One region of the Xenorhabdus poinarii G6 genome, then DNA from elsewhere that is predicted to be linked to it. Evidence: predicted binding sites of a transcription regulator. Region 1 holds the regulator's gene; each other region holds the start of a gene.

What was found. The regulator CRP, encoded in region 1, controls carbon source genes, mostly activating them, when cyclic AMP is high. The targets are predictions, from matches to a motif close to ATGTGANNNNNNTCACAT.
Region 2: a site for CRP is predicted at 1,019-1,036, ahead of gntK (gluconokinase). Genes of this name have one in related genera too.
Region 3: a site for CRP is predicted at 1,666-1,683, ahead of msrB (peptide-methionine (R)-S-oxide reductase MsrB). Genes of this name have one in related genera too.
Region 4: a site for CRP is predicted at 1,327-1,344, ahead of udp (uridine phosphorylase). Genes of this name have one in related genera too.

The regions. Positions count from the first base shown of each region.
Region 1 covers NZ_FO704551.1:3,116,228-3,121,200, reverse strand. The annotation lists gene yihA (ribosome biogenesis GTP-binding protein YihA/YsxC) at 1-585, opposite strand, end outside; gene ppiA (peptidylprolyl isomerase A) at 1,014-1,580, shown strand; gene XPG1_RS14400 (aminodeoxychorismate synthase component II) at 1,811-2,386, shown strand; gene crp (cAMP-activated global transcriptional regulator CRP) at 2,545-3,177, opposite strand; gene XPG1_RS14390 (phosphoribulokinase) at 3,670-4,539, opposite strand; gene XPG1_RS14385 (YheU family protein) at 4,610-4,834, opposite strand.
Region 2 covers NZ_FO704551.1:547,340-552,312, forward strand. The annotation lists gene gntR (gluconate operon transcriptional repressor GntR) at 1-947, shown strand, start outside; gene gntK (gluconokinase) at 1,230-1,793, shown strand; gene gntU (gluconate transporter) at 1,801-3,138, shown strand; gene XPG1_RS02400 (SGNH/GDSL hydrolase family protein) at 3,250-4,458, opposite strand; gene XPG1_RS02405 (SGNH/GDSL hydrolase family protein) at 4,445-4,973, opposite strand, start outside.
Region 3 covers NZ_FO704551.1:1,597,142-1,602,114, forward strand. The annotation lists gene XPG1_RS07325 (D-hexose-6-phosphate mutarotase) at 1-197, opposite strand, end outside; gene gapA (glyceraldehyde-3-phosphate dehydrogenase) at 464-1,459, opposite strand; gene msrB (peptide-methionine (R)-S-oxide reductase MsrB) at 1,793-2,206, shown strand; gene XPG1_RS07345 (YeaC family protein) at 2,381-2,662, shown strand; gene XPG1_RS07350 (insecticidal delta-endotoxin domain-containing protein) at 2,748-3,992, opposite strand; gene XPG1_RS07355 (hypothetical protein) at 4,155-4,562, opposite strand; gene pncA (bifunctional nicotinamidase/pyrazinamidase) at 4,970-4,973, opposite strand, start outside.
Region 4 covers NZ_FO704551.1:2,992,216-2,997,188, reverse strand. The annotation lists gene XPG1_RS13900 (GntP family permease) at 1-1,207, shown strand, start outside; gene udp (uridine phosphorylase) at 1,465-2,220, shown strand; gene XPG1_RS13890 (tyrosine-protein phosphatase) at 2,455-3,237, shown strand; gene XPG1_RS13885 (DedA family protein) at 3,307-3,843, shown strand; gene rmuC (DNA recombination protein RmuC) at 3,998-4,973, shown strand, end outside.

The DNA.
Region 1 (4,973 bases):
AAGCTTTTGCTCTAGTTGATCGATGCCGATTTTTTTCAAGGTGGAGAAATACTCGATCTGAACATCACCACCCAACGTGGCCAATTCCTGACGAACTTTTGCCAGTTGGCTTTTACGGGCACCGGATGCCAGTTTATCGGCTTTCGTCAGCAAAACCATGACAGGAACCTGCATCGTGACAGCCCACTCGATCATCTGCATATCCAGATCTTTGAGTGGATGGCGAATATCCATCAAAACCACCAGACCTAGCAAACATTCACGTTTTTGGAGATATTCCCCTAACGCTTTCTGCCATTTACGTTTCATCTCTTCTGGGACTTCAGCATAGCCATAGCCCGGCAAGTCGACCAAACGAATACCTTCTTCGACTTCGAACAGGTTAATCAACTGGGTACGGCCAGGCGTTTTACTGGTACGTGCCAGACTTTTTTGACGGGTCAGTGCATTCAGGGCGCTGGATTTACCCGCATTTGACCTACCGGCAAACGCGACCTCAATGCCCACATCTTGAGGCAGGTGGCGAATGTCAGGTGCACTCGTGATAAAGCGGGTCATATGATAGTTGTAGTTCTTGATGGTCAAAATGGTTATCTCCCTGGGGAATACACAAAAATTGCGCGTTGATTATACCGATAGTCGCCGTCTGTGGACAGGCGTAACTTTTTTTTGTGCATTCACATCCTTCCGTTCAGTCTGTCATAGCCAGCCTTCAAAGGTGGTATTGCTACGGGGTGAAGTGCTGCTGAATTGTTCTCATCATACTATCAAGGATTCATTAACTTCCAATTTTTGTATTTTGGTGCAGAAAACGCCGAAACTGGGGATTATTCGCAAAATAACGCTGACGAAAATATGAGAATATACAAATTAATAGGTGGATTTTCCCTTTATTCATCTAAAATACGCGTAAATGTAGGTAAATCTTTGGAACTTACTTCCGTTGGGAATTAAACTTAAACAGTTTTGTTGTTATGAGTGTATTGTTGACCTCAAAAATAAAGGAATCATCAATGTTTAAACGTATTTTTGTGTCGCTTGTGACGGCATGTGCTATCAGTGCAATAACTGTCCCGGCATGGGCTGCTGAAACTCACGTAAAGCTGGTGACATCAGCGGGTGAAATCGAGCTTGAGTTAGATAGCAATAAGGCACCAATGACTACCAAGAATTTCGTTGAGTATGTCAATGAGGGATTTTATAACAACACCATCTTTCATCGTGTTATCCCGGGTTTTATGATTCAGGGAGGGGGCTTCACAAAAGAAATGAAGCAAAAGCCCACCAGAGCGCCAATCAAAAATGAAGCAGATAATGGTTTGCGTAACCTGCGTGGCACGATTGCGATGGCGCGTACCGCAGATAAGGACAGTGCTACCAGTCAGTTTTTTATTAATGTGACTGATAATGCTTTTCTTGACCACGGGCAGCGTGATTTCGGTTATGCCGTTTTTGGGAAAGTCGTAAAAGGGATGGATGTGGTTGATAAAATTGCACAAGCGAAAACAGAAAATGTTGGCCCTTACCAAAATGTGCCAGTGAAGCCTATTGTGATTTTGTCTGCTAACATTGAGCCTTAACTGATCAGGCAGAAGACGGTAGCCAGATAATCTGGGTATCGTCTATTCTTCTCTCCCCCTGTTCTCCGTAGTTTCTCCATACCACTATTTTAAAAATGCTTCTGTGGTATGATTAGCCCCCCGTTGCCGGTGATATTGTTTTACCTGATTTTACCGTAATACAAAATATGTAATGCCTCGGATGAGGTAGGGCAACTTATAAAACTATAAAATCAGTAGGATATACTCCTATGTTACTCATAATAGATAACTACGATTCTTTTACATTCAATTTATATCAATATTTTTGCGAGTTAGGGACAGAAGTTCTGGTTAAACGTAATGATGAGTTACAGCTTGAAGATATTGAAAATTTGGCACCTACACATTTAGTCATTTCTCCGGGGCCGTGTACCCCAAATGAAGCAGGGATTTCGCTACAAGCAATTTCACATTTTGCAGGTAAATTGCCCATCCTCGGTGTATGCCTGGGGCATCAGGCAATCGGCCAGGCTTTTGGTGCCCGTGTGGTTAAAGCTCGTGAAGTCATGCATGGAAAAACCAGCCTGCTCCACCATAGCCAACAAGGGGTATTTAAAGGATTAGATCATCCATTGACTGTCACACGTTATCACTCTCTGGTGATTGCCGCAGAAACGCTACCTGCTTCATTTGAGGTGACGGCATGGAGTCAGCGTAATGGTGATGTGGATGAAATTATGGGAATACGTCACCGCACTTTACCGCTGGAAGGCGTGCAATTTCACCCAGAAAGCATTCTGAGTGAGCAAGGGCATGAGCTATTAAATAATTTCCTAAAATATTAATAAGATATCATTATCCACCCTTATTTTCGTGGAACGGAGATTTGGTAGGTACGATGCGGCTGAATAGGGTGATATCCCGTTGGGTGAATAGCAATAAGTCAAAAAAGCCAGTGCGAATGTCACCGATTGCACTGGCTGAGTTTCAGGTTAACTAATAGTTAACGTGTTCCATAAACAACGATGGTTTTACCATGTGCGGAGATCAGATTTTGATTCTCGAGCATTTTCAGGATACGGCCAACTGTTTCACGAGAGCAACCCACAATCTGTCCAATTTCCTGACGTGTGATTTTGATCTGCATACCATCAGGGTGGGTCATTGCATCAGGCTGTTTAGCCAAATTGAGCAACGTTTGGGCAATACGGCCGGTGACGTCCAGAAATGCCAGGTTACCCACTTTTTCGGAAGTTGTTTGCAGGCGATTTGCCATTTGAGCAGATAAACGCATCAGAATATCAGGGTTAACCTGAATTAACTGGCGGAATTTCTTATAAGAAATTTCAGCTACCTCACAGGCACTTTTGGCTCGTACCCATGCTGTACGTTCTTGCCCCTCTTCAAACAATCCAAGTTCACCAATGAAATCCCCTTGATTTAAATAGGAGAGGATCATTTCCTTGCCTTCTTCATCTTTTATTAGGACCGCAACCGAACCTTTAACAATATAGTAAAGTGTTTCGGCTTTCTCACCTTGATGAATGAGCGTGCTCTTGGATGGATATTTGTGAATATGGCAGTGTGACAAAAACCATTCAAGAGTAGGGTCTGTTTGTGGCTTGCCGAGAACCATTCGCTTTATCCTCTGTTGTTATTCCTGCCTGTATGATGTGAGAAACTGTAGCTTCTCTTCAGGCTGTTTCTTATAAAGTCAGTAGATTAACATATTAATGTGATGAAAAACTGACAAGCGAGAATTTTATATGATTTAAAAAAATGTCAGAATGCTAACATATTGTTTTTAATTCATCATGTATCTTGCCAGCCTGGGTATGTCGTGCCATTTTTACATAATAAAATATTTATGTCTCTCTTGTATCGATTCAGCTTGTGAAATTGCTTGCAAGTTTATAAAAGGTGGTAAAGAGATACGTTCATTTAAGAACAAAAAATGGATACTGACTGAGCAATAATGCTTTAGGTTACTTTGTTTATCAATTTTTTCATCTTCGGAAATTTGATTATTATCGTCTGATTGACTGTTATAAAAATGACTAATTTATTTAAATAAAACGGGTAACGTTATTTTTGTTACCTGTTTTATTTAAATAGAATATTGCTCAGGCTATGCGATTTTTTTGCCTTCCAGTAACTGTTTAACCAGTGGTGCCATAATGAGTTCCATGGCCAGTCCCAGTTTTCCACCCGGAACGACCAGCGTATCTATACGGGAGATAAATGAACCCTGAAGCATTGCCAGTAAGTAAGGAAAGTCAATTTGGGTTAAGCCACGAAAACGGATCACGATAAAACTTTCGTCCAGTGAAGGAATGGCCTTGGCAGAGAAAGGGTTGGAAGTGTCAACGGTAGGAACTCGTTGGAAATTGATATGGGTACGTGAAAACTGCGGTGTGATATAACGAATGTAGTCATCCATTGAGCGCACCACGGAATCCATAACGGCTTCTCTGGAGTGCCCACGTTCAGTGGTATCGCGGATCAGTTTCTGTATCCATTCCAGGTTGACGATAGGCACAACACCAATCAGTAAATCAACATGGCTGGCGACACTGTGTTGCGGCGTCACAACGCCGCCATGTAGGCCCTCATAAAACAGAATATCCGTATTGGTTGATAAGGATTCCCACGGTGTAAACGTTCCCGGCAGTTGGTTATAAGGGACAGCTTCATCATAGGTATGAAGGTATTTTCGCCAGCGGCCTTCTCCTGTTTGCCCGTAGTCAAAGAACGTCTTTTCCAATGTGCTGAAATCATTAGCTTCTGGCCCAAAATAGCTGATATGCCTGCCTTGTTCTTTCGCTTTTCGGATCTCGGCGTCCATTTCAGGGCGCGTATAACGGTGAAAACTATCCCCTTCTATCAGTGCGGCGGTGACGCCAAGCTGTTGGAAGATTTTGCGGAAGGCAACACTGGTCGTTGTTGTTCCCGCACCACTGGAGCCAGTAATTGCAATGATAGGATGTTTGACAGACATGAAAACTCCTTATCAATCAAATTGATGGATTATATTATTTTAATCAGTCTATTAGCGTGAACCGAACAAGTCAGATGTCATGGCGGAGCATGTCTTTGGGCATGATATTGACGGTTTCATGTAACTCAGACCATACCAGCAGAACGTCACCTCGTTCAAGTTGACGTTTGATGTCCTGTACTTTTTGTTCAAGTGTTTTTTCCTGTTCACCGTAGTCAGTACCTTCCCGTAAGACAAAACTTTCAATGAGATTGAGGAGTGTATCAGCTTCCAATTGTTGCCACGGGATAATCATTGTTATTGCTCCTGATGAGGTTGTTATGGTGTTGAAAATGAGGCACTAACTATTCGGGAAGGGACAAAAATGGTTGCAGATGAGGATTGCTCACCCCCTTACAGGATAAAAATGCGTATTCATCGTGAATTGATTTCAT
Region 2 (4,973 bases), 1.1 Mb from region 1:
TCACCAAAATGACGGTCAGCCGTTTTTTACGTAAACCGGATCAGGTTTCTGAGGCATTGGGAAAACGAATCGAGGAAGCGGTGGAGCAACTTGGTTATATTCCCAATCGTGTGCCGGATATTCTTTCCAACTCGACCAGTCGCGCAATAGGTGTTTTACTGCCCTCATTGACCAACCAGGTCTTTGCCGAGGTTATCCGTGGTATCGAACAGGTGACGGATCGCAATGGCTATCAAACCATGCTTGCCCACTATGGTTATTCAGCCCAGAAAGAAGAAGAACGCCTGCTTTCCCTGCTTTCTTACCATATCGATGGTCTGATCCTGGCGGAGCGTATGCATACTGCTAAGACATTAAAAGTGTTGCAGACAGTCGGTATTCCTGTGGTCGAGCTGATGGACAGCGTATCGCCTTGCCTGGATATTGCCGTGGGGATCGATAATTTTGCAGCGGCTCGCCAGATGACGGTGACGATGATTGAACGTGGCTGTAAGAATGTGATTTATCTCGGCGCTCGGCAGGACGAGCGGACGCTGATCCGTTTGCAAGGGTTTGAAACGGCGATGCGTGATGCCGGGCTGCAACCGAGAAAAATGATGACATTAGCCAGTTCATCCTATTCACTGGGCGCCCAGCTTTTACAGGAAACTTGTCAGCAATATCCAGAAGTGGATGGCCTATTTTGTACGAATGATGATATCGCTATCGGAGCGATTTTCGAGTGCCAACGACAAGGGATAAAAGTACCGGAAGACATTGCGATCGCCGGATTTCATGGTCACGATATCGGTCAGGTGATGACGCCGAAACTTGCCAGCGTGCTGACGCCGCGTGAACGAATGGGGCGCAAAGCAGCAGAAGCGTTGCTGACTCGTTTGCGGGGCGAAAAGCTGGAGCAAACGTTGATCGATGTCGGATTTACACTTTCACTAGGCGAAAGCGTTTGATAGGTGAACGTGGTTATTCAGTGGCAAGTGTTTAATTTTTGTAGATCAAAATGATGCTTTCCCCTCTTCAAGTGCGATAAGCCTCACATTTTCTTTTTTTGTCAATCTTGATTGATTGCTCACCTTCCTGCGCTGCTGTTAATGTTACCGGTAAATTCATTACCGGTAACATTATTATGGGTAATCTTTTGTAGTCAATCTGCAAACGTTAATCATAGTCATTATTTTTCAGGTAAGTCATAGAGATAGTGAAGCAGTAAGATCTGCATAAAGGAGTTTGATATGGGTGATACCCAACAGCTAAACCGTGTTTTTGTCTTCATGGGGGTATCCGGCAGCGGTAAATCGGTGGTTGCCAACGGTGTGGCCCAGCAATTGGGGGCGGCGTTTCTGGATGGCGATTTCCTTCATCCTCGCACCAATATTACCAAAATGGCGCAGGGTGGTGCCCTCAATGATGATGATCGTCAGCCGTGGTTGAAAGCACTCAATGACGCCATCTTTGCCATGCAGCGCACCCATCGTATCTCCTTACTCGTGTGTTCTGCTCTGAAAAAAAGTTATCGGGATATGTTGCGTGAGGGCAATACAAACCTGTCATTCCTCTATCTGAAAGGGGATTTTGATTTGATTGAGTGCCGTTTGAAAGCACGTAAAGGGCACTTCTTCAGACCGCAAATGCTGATCTCGCAATTTGAAACACTGGAAGAGCCGAGCGGTGATGAAAAAGATATCCATCATATTGATATCAGACCTGAGCTGGGTGATGTCATCAAAAATGCGATTAAAGCTATTGAACATATTCAATCCATTGATCATCTAGGATCTATTGATCAACTCAACTAGGGGCATTATGAGCACTGTAACTCTGGTTCTGACCGCCGTCGGTTCTGTTCTTCTATTATTGTTTCTGGTGATGAAAGCCAGAATGCACGCGTTTATTGCCTTAATGCTGGTTTCCATGGGAGCCGGCATTTTTTCTGGTATGCCACTGGAAAAAATCACTCAGACAATGCAAAACGGCATGGCCGGTACGCTGGGTTTTCTTGCCGTTGTTGTGGCGCTTGGGGCAATGTTTGGCAAGATCCTGCATGAAACCGGGGCATTGGATCAAATTGCTGTGAAGTTGCTGTCTTGCTTTGGTGAAAAGCGGGCTAATTATGCATTAGGTATTGCCGGGTTGATCTGTGCATTGCCGTTGTTTTTTGATGTCGCAGTCGTATTGTTGATCGGTGTGGTGTTTGCGGTGGCACGTCGCACGGGGGGCAATGTTGTCAAGCTGGCGCTTCCCTTGTTTGCCGGTGTTGCCGCGGCCGCCGCGTTTTTAGTCCCAGGGCCAACGCCGATGATGCTGGCTTCCCAGATGGGAGCCGATTTTGGCTGGATGATCTTGATCGGCCTGAGTGCCGCAATACCTGGTATGTTATTCGCTGGCCCGATATACGGTAACTTTATCAGTCAATATGTGACACTGGATTTGCCTAAAGATCTCGGCACACCAAGTATTGGCAAAAGCCAGATGCCTTCTTTTGGTTTTAGTCTGGCGTTAGTGCTGTTCCCATTGGTATTAGTGGGATTGAAAACCATTGCTGCCCGTTTTGTTGATCAACAAGCCACGTTATACCATTGGTTGGAATTTCTCGGTCATCCTTTCACGGCGATTTTGATCGCTTGTCTGGTGGCCATTTACGGGCTGGCAATCCGGCGGGGGATGAGTAAAGAGAAAGTCATGGATGTGTGTTCAGCGGCGATCCAGCCGGCAGGAATTATCTTGCTGGTAACCGGGGCGGGCGGCGTCTTCAAACAAGTGTTGGTCGATTCCGGGGTTGGCCCTGCGTTGGGGAATGCTTTGATCGGGGCTGGCCTGCCAATTGCGCTGGCGTGTTTTATTTTGTCTGGCGCAGTACGTGTGATACAAGGTTCGGCGACGGTGGCGTGTCTGACCACGGTTGGGTTGGTGCTGCCGGTGATTGGTGAACTGGGTTACTCAGGGGCACAAATGGCTGCATTGTCCGTGTGTATTGCCGGGGGTTCTTTGGTGTTTAGCCATGTGAACGATTCCGGTTTCTGGTTGTTTGGTAAGTTTACGGGTGCGACAGAAGCACAAACCCTGAAAACCTGGACGATGATGGAAACCATTCTTGGCACAACCGGTGCGATTGTTGGCATGATCTATTTTGCCATATTGTGATACAGCCTTTTTCGGTGGCATCTTATCCATAAAAGATGCCATGTCACGCTGATCCTCCGCGCTACCCACATGGGTTGGCGGCGGGATCAAACGTATTTCTGCCCATGTGGATTATTCAATCAACCCCATAAACTGCTGATAAAATGCCTCAGCACTGCGTTCATAGCCGGCGGCGGAAAGATGAACGTAATCAGGGCGTGCCAGATTTTGCTGTGCCCATCCTTTGATTGAACAGGGACCGCCCATATATTCCCGCCAGTTCCAGAACAGGGTACGCTGTTCTTTGGCAACCGCTTGCTGTATCTGAATCACGTTATTCAGCAAGGCGGGTTGTTGCTCATCACAGTTTGCTGCGCGTTGATTTTTCAGCGAGTCATTTGGTCCAATCAGTAAGATAACGGTTTGCGGTATGGCTTTGCGAATAGCCTGCACTTTAGCGATCAGATCGTTTTGGTAAGCGGTCAGATCCAACGCATCGTTAAAGGCTTCATTGGTGCCATAGGCGAAGATCACCATATCAGGTTTCATCTGAGCCAGTGTCTCAATCCATTGTGGTTGCCACTTATCCAGCAGATTAATGGTCGCACCATTAACGCCCAATGCGGATAACATCACACCTGGACTTTGACGTTTGATTAGCCAGCCGCCGATTTTCAATTGCGTATCTTGTGGAGAGAGATTGAGGGGAAAATGGATACGCTGTTCGGGAGAAAAATGCCATTCACTCTGTGTTGCAGGTAAGCTCATCATGGTAAAGGGCGTTTTTATTTGGGTTGCCTTATGAGATTGATAAAGCACCCTTAACTCGTATTGACCACGGGCAGAGGAGGAACCGAGCTGGATTGTGCTGTTGGCGCTTTCCGGGATCGCAATAAAGCCCCCCAGGGGATAATCTGCCCGATTATCCTTGCGGCTGCTTGAAAGCCACCAGCCGGTTTTATCCTCAGTAAATTGCACAAGGGCGTTACGTTGGCCGGGAATGCTCATCGGTGGAATAAAACCCGGCCCGGCATCGCCATAATGATCCTGCAATAAGCTGCGCAATTTACCGGTAAAAAAATCTGCCGCGGTGTGAGAATCACCCAGTTGCACAAAATGCAGTTGGCGGGTATCGCTATGGCGTAATTTATCAACCAATCGTGCAACATTGGGATCACCAAAATCCGTCAATTGTTGTTGACGATGGGTTAGTGTTGCCGGGCGTTCTGATGCCCGTTTGGATTTTTCCCCCTGGCACGATAATAGGCTGACTGAGAGTGCGATAACCAGACCTGCACCCATTATCCGATAAAACCAACGGAACAGGCTAAGTGGTTGCATCTTCTTTAACTGGCTCCTGAATTAATGTAATCAATGAAAATAGATAATCCGCGATGGTTTGTTGCCCCCTCGGAGTGAAATGAATCCCGTCTCCACTCCGAAGTTTGAGGGGACTGCTGCCATCGCCAAGATAATCTGAGTAATGATTTGATTGATATTTGAACATATCATTCACCGCAACAAAAATCTCTCCCATTTTCTCCACTTCTGTCTGATATAACTCATTGAGGTAAACCATGTTGGTGGAGAGTGTTTTCTGGCGCATATTGGGAGGGCCAACCCAAATGACATCAACCTTATGTTGGCGCGCTGCCGTCAAGATTGTTTCGATTCTTTGGCGATAAAGCGTTTCCCAATGTTCACTGGCGAATTTTACATAAGCGCCTCCGCGTCCTGATGGCATATCCCACGGATCATTTGGGCCTAGAAATATCATAACCAATTTAATATCGGGGTAAGTGCTCAATGTATCGCTGATGGTTTTTGGCCAATCAAAGAAACCGGGATAAGACAAC
Region 3 (4,973 bases), 1.5 Mb from region 1:
TGGGTGTTATCGCTGACCCATAATACAGGCTTTTCGTTGTTAGGCTGCCATGTCATCAAATGGGCGCCTTGAAGACTGATCACGCCACGGGCTTTAGGATGGGAAACAACAATTAATGGAAAATCACCGATGTTTCGTTGGCTGATATAAGGAGAAATCTGCTCTACAACGGGTAATGAGAAAATTTTGTCAAGCATTTGTCATGACCTTATGTAAACTCAATTTGGTAGTTGAATCCAGGAAAAAGAATAGCTCAATATGTTGGGGAGATAAACAGGGTTATTTTGTCTACGACAACAGGCATTTCAAATTTATTTTCGATGTGTTCCACACTGAAATTAAAATTTCTTTATTTTTATTGAGGAAAAAATGATAGTAGTGGTTACAAAACCATGAAAGCAGTCGTGTCACCTGAAAAGCCACCTGTTTACAGGTGGCTTTGTGAACACGGATAAAAACGCAATTATTTGGAGATATGAGCGATCAAATCCAGCACTTTGTTGGAATAGCCAGTTTCATTGTCATACCAGGAAACCAGTTTTACAAAGTTGTCGTTCAGTGCGATACCGGCTTTGGCATCAAAGACAGAAGTCAGTTTTTCGCCATTAAAATCAGTGGAAACCACGTCATCTGCAGTATAGCCCAGAATGCCTTTCAGTTCGCCTTCAGCCGCTTCTTTGATGGCATCACAGATTTCTGTGTAATTTGCGGATTTAGCCAGACGTACAGTCAGGTCAACAACTGAGACGTTAGGCGTCGGAACACGGAAAGACATACCCGTTAGTTTGCCGTTCAGTTCTGGGATAACTTTGCCTACCGCTTTTGCTGCGCCAGTAGAAGATGGAATGATGTTTTGTGCCGCACCACGGCCACCACGCCAGTCTTTCGCTGAAGGGCCGTCAACGGTTTTCTGAGTGGCTGTTGTCGCGTGAACTGTCGTCATCAAACCTTCGATAATACCGAATTTGTCATTGATAACTTTAGCCAGTGGAGCGAGGCAGTTAGTGGTGCAAGATGCGTTAGAAACGATATCCTGACCGGCATAAGCCTTGTGGTTAACGCCCATAACAAACATTGGTGTATTGTCTTTGGATGGGCCAGTCAAAACAACTTTTTTCGCCCCCGCCGCGATGTGTTTGCGTGCAGTTTCATCGGTCAGGAAGATACCCGTTGCTTCTGCAACAACATCAACACCCACTTCGTTCCATTTCAGGTTAGCTGGGTCTCTTTCAGATGTAACGCGGATGGTTTTGCCGTTAACAACCAACTGGCCATCTTTCACTTCAACAGTGCCGTTGAAGCGGCCGTGGGTTGAATCGTATTTCAGCATGTAAGCCATGTATTCTGCATCTAACAGATCATTGATCGCAACGATTTCAATGTCAGAGCGTTCTTGAGCAGCACGGAAAACAATACGGCCGATACGACCAAAACCGTTAATACCTACTTTGATAGTCATAGTATTCCACCAGCTATTTTTTAGTGAATTAAAAGTTGTGTCTAAAGTTACCAAAATCTTGTCAGTCGTCAAGCGGAATCGTGTCAACAATTGAAAAATATCAATTTTATAATCACCATCTAGCCGCTGGTTATCGCGCTGAAACAAGCTCCAGGCACACCATTATCGGGGTATAGGGCAATATTTAAAGTTACCATCGGTTAGATATGTGAGAACTATCACAATTAGTAAAGTAAATTGCTATGTTGAATGGGGTAGAATGCGTTTTGACATGTTGTTGTTGATTTTTTGTTGGTTTTTTATTGAAAATATTGGCCTTAAAAGGTGGTCATTATGACTAAAAGTCAAAATATTTCCCTTTCCATAGAACAGCTTAGTGAGTTTCAGCGTTATGTGACACAAGAAGCCGGCACTGAGCCGCCATTTTCAGGAAAACTACTGCATAATAAAAGAAGTGGTATTTATCATTGTTTGTGTTGCCGCCAGCCACTCTTTTTGTCTGATACAAAATTTGACTCAGGATGTGGATGGCCAAGTTTTTACCAATCGATTAATGAAGACTCCATTACATATATTGATGATTACTCTCATAATATGCACCGAATAGAGGTGCGCTGTCGCCACTGTCAGGCACATTTGGGGCATGTTTTTCCCGATGGCCCTAAACCGACAGGAGAACGTTTTTGTATTAATTCAGTAGCACTGCGTTTTGTGGATAAAGAAACGGGTGAAGAAACAACGGGTTAACAGAATATCTGAATAGGCCGAATTGAAATGCTGGATTGATAAGCTGAGTTAAAACGATTCAGCTTGTTTTAAGTGACTTTTAAGCCCCCATGATAGTCGTATTGGCCAGTAGCCTGCGAATAAACATGCCATGTATATTGTTAAATTGTGCATATAGCCATTAAGGAAATATCGATGAAGCTGGAGAATTTACTTTCTGCCATGACGCCCGAAATTTATCAACGGCTCGTTCAGGCTGTTGAACTCGGGAAGTGGCAGGATGGTGTCCCACTCACACCAGAACAAAGAGAATACAGTTTACAGGCGGTGATGCTTTGGCAGGCAAAGCATAACCATGATCCTGAACATATGACAATTGGTACCGATGGCCAAATTACGGTAAAAAGCAAACAGGAGTTAAGGGCTGTATTTCAGTCCGACATGGTGGCGAAATTGAAACCCCAGTCGGAAGACTGAAAAAAAATCAATTGACCACCTCGTCCTTACTCACATGACGAGAAAGAGGACGAGGTTATGTGTTCGTCGTAAGGCAGCCTCTCTCTTATTGTTTATCAACAATCATGTGATATGAAACGGCAATACCGGCGGCTTGACCAGCAAGGGATGGTTCATCACTGGCTAAGTACAATCCTGAGATATAATGACCATCGGCGGCATATTTTCTGTAGCGACTGGCATAGCGTTGACCAAGCCGCATTTGGCGACCGTCACTCAATGTAAAGAATGCCTCATCAACGGCCCCATTTCCCCACACTTCTATGCTGGTTATAACACTTTCATTGAGTTCAATAAAGGTTGTTTCTGAAGTCACAGTACCAAGAGTATAAGATGCGTTGTTTTCAAATGTGATTTTAATTCCACCGACTCGGGGGGCATTGCCGATCCTTGTGACATAACCCTCCAATGATTTTATTTTATTATATTGACCATTGACGAAAGAAGGTTTGAACGGTTCTTGCATTTGGTCATCTTCTGTAAGTGCCTGAATTCTCATTTTGTTTGTAGGACGATCGAAAACATTCGAATAGCTGATCGTTGTAGGGTAGAAGCCTTTATCAAGGCTATTGTTTTGTATATGCGCAATAACTTCAAGACATTCACAACCATGTAATAAACAATATCCTCTGACAGACAATAAATTATTGGTGATACTCTCTGCGGTTGACGTATTGATTGCATTATCATATTCACGATTATACGTATTATGGATATACTCATGTGACTTAGTATATAATTTATCGATAAGTTCTTTTAATTCGCCGACTTCAATATCGGTTAAACCGATATCTTCTTTCTTTTCGATGCCCATTTTCCAATAAGGCGCTTGTAACATAATGGTATTCGTGTACATGGGAAGAATTTGATAATTTGTTCTATCATCGAAAGATTTGAATTTTTCATCAATACTGACCAAAAACCTTGCCAGAAACATATAAGCATCATGGCTTTCCTGGCTGCCAGGAGAACTCTCTAGCATATGTTGCACATGTTCCATTTTTCCTTTAATTTCTTGTATATCTCCATTTAATATACCTTTAATGGTTTTTAAATTCGCTTCTTCTATCATCTGTTCGATTTTTTGGAGGATTTGATCCCAGGTATTGTCTGTCTGTTGAGGCCAGAACAGTCCTAATAAAAAAGAGATTGCAGAGCCTGGTCCGGGAATAAATCCTATGCCACCGATAATGGCATCTTTTATGATTGATGACATATCCCATTCATAATTGGGTGTCGAAATTGAATAAGGTGCTGTTGATAACTGATCATTCATTGGACTATTATTCATGATTTTTTGTACCTTAAAGGTGTTATTTAACTATTTAGTGATAATTATTGCCCCACAATATTCGTTTATTCACCCCTGCGTTTCAGGGATGAATAAGGCTGTCTTGTGTTTGTGCGAGGCAAGTTGACGTCTAATGGATATAGAAATAATACAGTTATATCATTACATGTTATATCCAGTCACAAAAGCCCGCTTATCTGTATCATTATAAATGACTACCTTACTGTAATATACGGAATTACTCGGTGATTTTAATATGCCATCCTCTCCTGCTTTGACCGTGATAGATGAATACTCGAACCATTCCGATGTAAACGAATGCGACCAGTAAAACACAGCTTTAATTGATGAAGCAGGGCCTGAGTTAGCGACATAATAATTAGGACGTGTTTCAGGAATAATGGGGGTATCCGTTCTGTCTGCTTGAATAGATGAGTGCGGCTCTATTGTCAGATCCCTATAATTCGTGACTGAGAGGGGTTCTGCATCAAGGGGTTTTTGGATATCCGTTACTGAACTGATATTGTTATTAATTGTTACACTACCACCACTGATATTGATTGTGATCATATAAACTCTCCTGTTTAATTTAACACATGGTTTTAATTAAAGTTTTTAAGGTATTTCATTTTTAAATAAAATCTATTTTGTTATTGTGTTTTATTTATTGGTGAATGAGTTGGTGTCTTATAATAATCAGGTTATCAAGATGGTGTAAAATATAAAAAATGGTTGTTTGGGTTAATATTTGTTGCTTTTAATAAATAATATTTGAAGTGAAATAGATATTATTTTTTTAAAATACGCTACGTATAGCGTATATTATTTAAAATAATATCTATTTTTCTTTTTTCAAAGAATTTCTCTGTTGATGATACGCATCCATCCCGATCATATCATCAGTCCGTTGAGGCGACTCAGGTGTAGTCTGAGTCACCTTGATCTTTAGCTCGGAAAGGCAGTCAGGTTTACTTATGTCAC
Region 4 (4,973 bases), 120 kb from region 1:
AACCCTGGGAAATATCGGTATTGTGATTGGGCTGGGATGCATGATGGGACGCATATTGGAGGTTTCTGGCGCGACTGAACAAATCGCTTATAGTTTGATTAAGTGTCTGGGTAAAAGGCGTGAAGAGTGGGCTCTGGCGATTACCGGTTATATTGTCAGTATCCCTATATTTGTGAATTCAGCTTTTGTGATCCTTTATCCACTGGTAAAGGCATTGGCCAAAAAAGGTCAACGTAATGTCCTGACATTAGGGGTTTCATTGGCGGGAGGGCTGGTGGTGACTCACCATATTGTTCCCCCGACCCCAGGTCCTCTTGGTGTCGCCGGTATATTCGGCGTGAGCATAGGCTCAATGATGTTGACGGGCATGATACTGGCTGTTCCGTGTGTTATTGGTATGACGTGTTATGCAAAATGGCTGGAAAAGAAATATCCTGAGTATCAGCTCAATGATATGGAAGAACCGGCGGAAAACTTGCAACAAGTGCATCAACAGTATATGGCAGAAAAAGAGCAAAAATCGCTGCCGAGTCTGTTTCTTTCCCTTTTGCCTATCGTTGTGCCGATTGTGCTTATTTTAATTGGTGTCATGAATGCGGTATTACTGAAATCGGATGAATTTGCAGGAAAGGAAAACGATTTCTATTTTCAGATTTTTAATTTTCTGGGTTCCCCCATTATTGCATTGGCAATCAGTGTATTACTGGCAGTTTATACGCTTGTGCCAAACGTCAGTAAGTATGACGTGATTGAACATTTGGAAACCGGGTTAAAAAGCGTAGGCATTATTTTGTTGGTATCAGGCGCTGGGGGGGCTTTAGGCGCCGTGCTGAATGAAAGTTCGACAGGAACAATACTGGCGCAATATATTGCCAAGTTGCCGATAACACCCGTTTTAATTCCATTTATCATTGCAACGTTGATTCGTGTCATTCAAGGCTCAGGGACAGTTGCCATGATAACCGCGGCTTCTATTTCGGCACCGGTGATCAAACAGATACCGGATGTGAATATGTTGGTTGCTGCTCAGGCTGCCATGGTAGGGACACTGTTTTTTAGTTATTTTAATGATTGTTTTTTCTGGGTAGTGAACCGGATGATGGGCATTAAAAATGTACGACAACAGGTTGTTATCTGGTCGATTCCGACCACCATTGCATGGGGCATTGGATTATGTGGTGTATTGCTTCTCAACCTGATCATGTAGTTTGATCATGTCGTCTGATGTGGTTTTTCATCCAATTGTGATGTCACATGCAAATGTTATGTCAAGAGTGATAGCGCCCGTGTGAGGGCGCTTTACGCATCGTCTTTATTTCTTTTTAAGTGTGATTTTTGTCACAAATATATGAAATCATTTCTTTTTTTGTTCAATTAAAAGTGATTTTAATCACTAAAAAATGTCAGAGTATTGACTAGATTTAGGTATCTGTATTTTGAATCATGTCCGTTGAGGAGTCTGATATGTCTGATGTCTTTCACTTAGGTATCACCAAAAGCGACCTACAAGGTGCAACGCTGGCGATTGTGCCTGGCGATCCTAAGCGTGTTGAAAAAATTGCGCGACTCATGGATAACCCAGTATATTTGGCTTCCCTCCGTGAATTCACAACCTGGCGGGCAGAAATTGATGGTAAGGCGGTTGTCGTCTGTTCTACCGGTATTGGTGGCCCTTCAACATCAATTGCTGTAGAAGAGCTAGCACAATTGGGTATCCGTACTTTCCTGCGTATTGGAACAACAGGGGCGATCCAGCCACATATTAATGTGGGGGATGTCTTAGTGACCACCGCTGCGGTTCGTTTGGACGGTGCCAGCTTGCACTTTGCACCAATGGAGTTTCCGGCGGTTGCTGATTTTACATGTACCAATGTACTGTACGAAGCAGCAAAAGCATCAGGTTCTGTTACTCATGTGGGGGTTACGGCTTCTTCCGATACTTTCTATCCGGGACAAGAGCGTTACGATACCTATTCCGGCCGTGTCGTTCGTCGTTTCCAGGGTTCGATGAAAGAGTGGCAAGAAATGGGCGTAATGAACTTCGAAATGGAATCCGCAACATTGCTGACGATGTGTGCAAGTCAGGGATTACGCGCGGGTATGATTGCAGGGGTTATCGTTAACCGTACCCAACAGGAAATCCCAGATGTTGAGTTGCTGAAAAAAACGGAAAGTAATGCATTGGGGATTGTTGTTGAAGCAGCCCGCCGCTTGCTGTAAAACTTTTTATCAAGGGTCAGAACAGGCTGACCCTGTTGTTTATGCGATCTGGACGTCCTTTCATTGCAAAATCTGATAATGTCATCGCGGATTGTATTAATAACGATGAATAATAATCGGTAGCATCAGTTCATTAGGTTTCAAAGGCGTTGTTCCCCATCATTTCCAAGTTATCACTAGTAAAACAGTGGCTTGGAAGGTAAAGGATATCTTTTAATTTCAATAAGAGTGACTATGACCACAACATTTCTACCTCACCCTTCGCTACTTCCTCTGAATGGTGGCATTAATTTCCGTGATTTAGGTAATAAGACGCTGCATGATGGCGCCAGAATTAAGTCAGGTTTACTCTTTCGTGCCGGTTCACTGGACAGGCTGACAGAAAATGATCAGGCTTTTCTGATAAAGCAAAATCTTTTTCAGATCATCGATTATCGCGATAGTAGTGAAATCATAGATAGACCGGATCAAATATGGCATGGCGCGCATTACCATCATGCACCTGCTAATCCTCTAGCCAAAGAAGTGAGTGCTAATCTGGATAAGTTAGATCAGGAGATACTGGCGCAATTTGATGCCAAAGTATTTATGTCACGCTTATACGAATTGTTGCCCATTAACAATCCTGCTTATAAAACATTAGCCACATTATTGCTGCAACCCGAGAAAGGTGGAATTGTACAACACTGCGCAGTGGGTAAAGACAGGACTGGAGTGGGTTCTGCACTGGTTTTACTCGCATTGGGTGCGGATCTGGATACGGTAATGGAAGATTATTTACTGACGGATGTGACGTTGGCGCCGTATCGAGACTATTTATTGAGTGAACACGCCAAGATTATGGGCGACAGTGTCGTGGAAAAATTTGCCTATGTTTATTCAGTGCGGGAAGAATTTTTACTGACAGCCCTTGACAGTATTAATCGATGTTATGGCTGCGTGGACATTTGGCTGGAAAAAGATATCGGACTTAATGCCGCCGCGCGTGAAAAGCTAAAAGCGTATTTTCTTGAATAAAACAGTTGGTTAGCATTGGTTTGGTTGTACAGTGCTAACCCATGATGTATGACGAATAACACAGGAAAGATGAATGTGAGTCTGCATGAAATCATCGAATTAGTGACAAACTTTGTAAAGGCCCATGAGGCCTGGGCAATTCCCATCATTTTCCTTCTTGCATTGGGTGAATCGTTGGCATTTATCTCCTTATTATTGCCAGCAACGATCATTTTATTGGGATTAGGGGCATTGATTGGTGAAAGTGATTTAACTTTCTGGCCAATATGGGCTGCTGCTGCTGCTGGCGCATTCTTTGGTGACTGGATTTCTTACTGGTTTGGTGCCCATTATCAAGAGAATGTCGGTAAAATGTGGCCACTTTCTCGTCATCCGCAAACGTTAGTTCGCGGCCATCGTTTTTTTGAACGATGGGGAGTATGGGGCGTTTTCATTGGGCGTTTTTTTGGCCCATTGAGAGCCGTTGTACCACTGGTGGCCGGAATCTGTGCCATGCCAAAACGTCATTTTCAGCTAGCTAATTTTACTTCTGCATTAATTTGGGCATTTGGTATTTTAGCACCAGGTGCATTTGGCTTGCGTTGGCTGGCGGAATGGATGGGATAAGTTGATGGCGCCATTGCGAGCTGCTTTGCAAACTGAAAGAAAGCGCGTGAATATTCTGGACATCTATACAGCATCTATTTAACTTACATTGAGGCGAGTGAACCTGAGACGTTAACCGAAGTTTGGCTGCAATGGTGTTAGTGAGGGTGTACTGGTGGATATCCAATGGTTATATATGTTGATTGGTAGCTTAAGTGGATTATTGGGCGGCGGGATCTTCGTCTGGCTCTCTGTCCATCAGAAAATCCAGCAAAAAGAGCAGGCGCTGCGCGAATTATATAGCCAATTGGCCGTCAGTCATGAAAAGCTGGAACAATCCCACTATTGGCATGCTGAATGCGATCAATTAAATCAGGCACTCTTGGCTCAACGTGAAGTTAATCGGGTGCAGGAAGCCGAGTTGCGGGAATTGAGCACTCGGCTTGAAGAAAACAAATTAGCGGCGGAGGAGAAACAGCATTTATTGATCAATAGCGAGCAGCGATTGAGCATCCAGTTTGAAAATCTCGCTAACCGTATTTTTGAGCAGAATCGACACCGTACCGACGAATACACTCGCCAAAATCTCAGTAATCTACTGATACCATTTCGTGAACAGCTAGAAGGATTCCGCCGGCAGGTACAAGACAGCTTTGGGCAGGAAGCGCGTGAACGCCACACTTTGACCCACGAAATCCGTCATCTTCAGCAACTCAATGCACAAATGGCAAAAGAGGCTATTAATCTCACCCAGGCTCTGAAAGGAGACAATAAAATGCAGGGGAATTGGGGAGAGATAGTATTGGCGCGTGTTTTGGCGGCTTCTGGCTTGCGTGAAGGGTATGAATTCGAGACACAGGTCAACATTAAAACTGAAAACAGTGGACGTTTTCAGCCCGATGTCATTGTGCATCTGCCACAGGGGAAAGATGTTGTGATTGATGCCAAAATGTCGCTGGTTGCCTATGAGCGTTATTTTAATAGTGATAACGAGGAGCAACGGGCACAGGCATTACAGGCGCATATTCATTCGATCAAAGGGCACATTCGTGGTCTGAGCCGAAAAGATTATCAACAGTTACCCGGATTGCGATCGTTGGATTATGTCTTGATGTTTATTCCGGTAGAGCCAGCTTATTTGGTGGCACTCA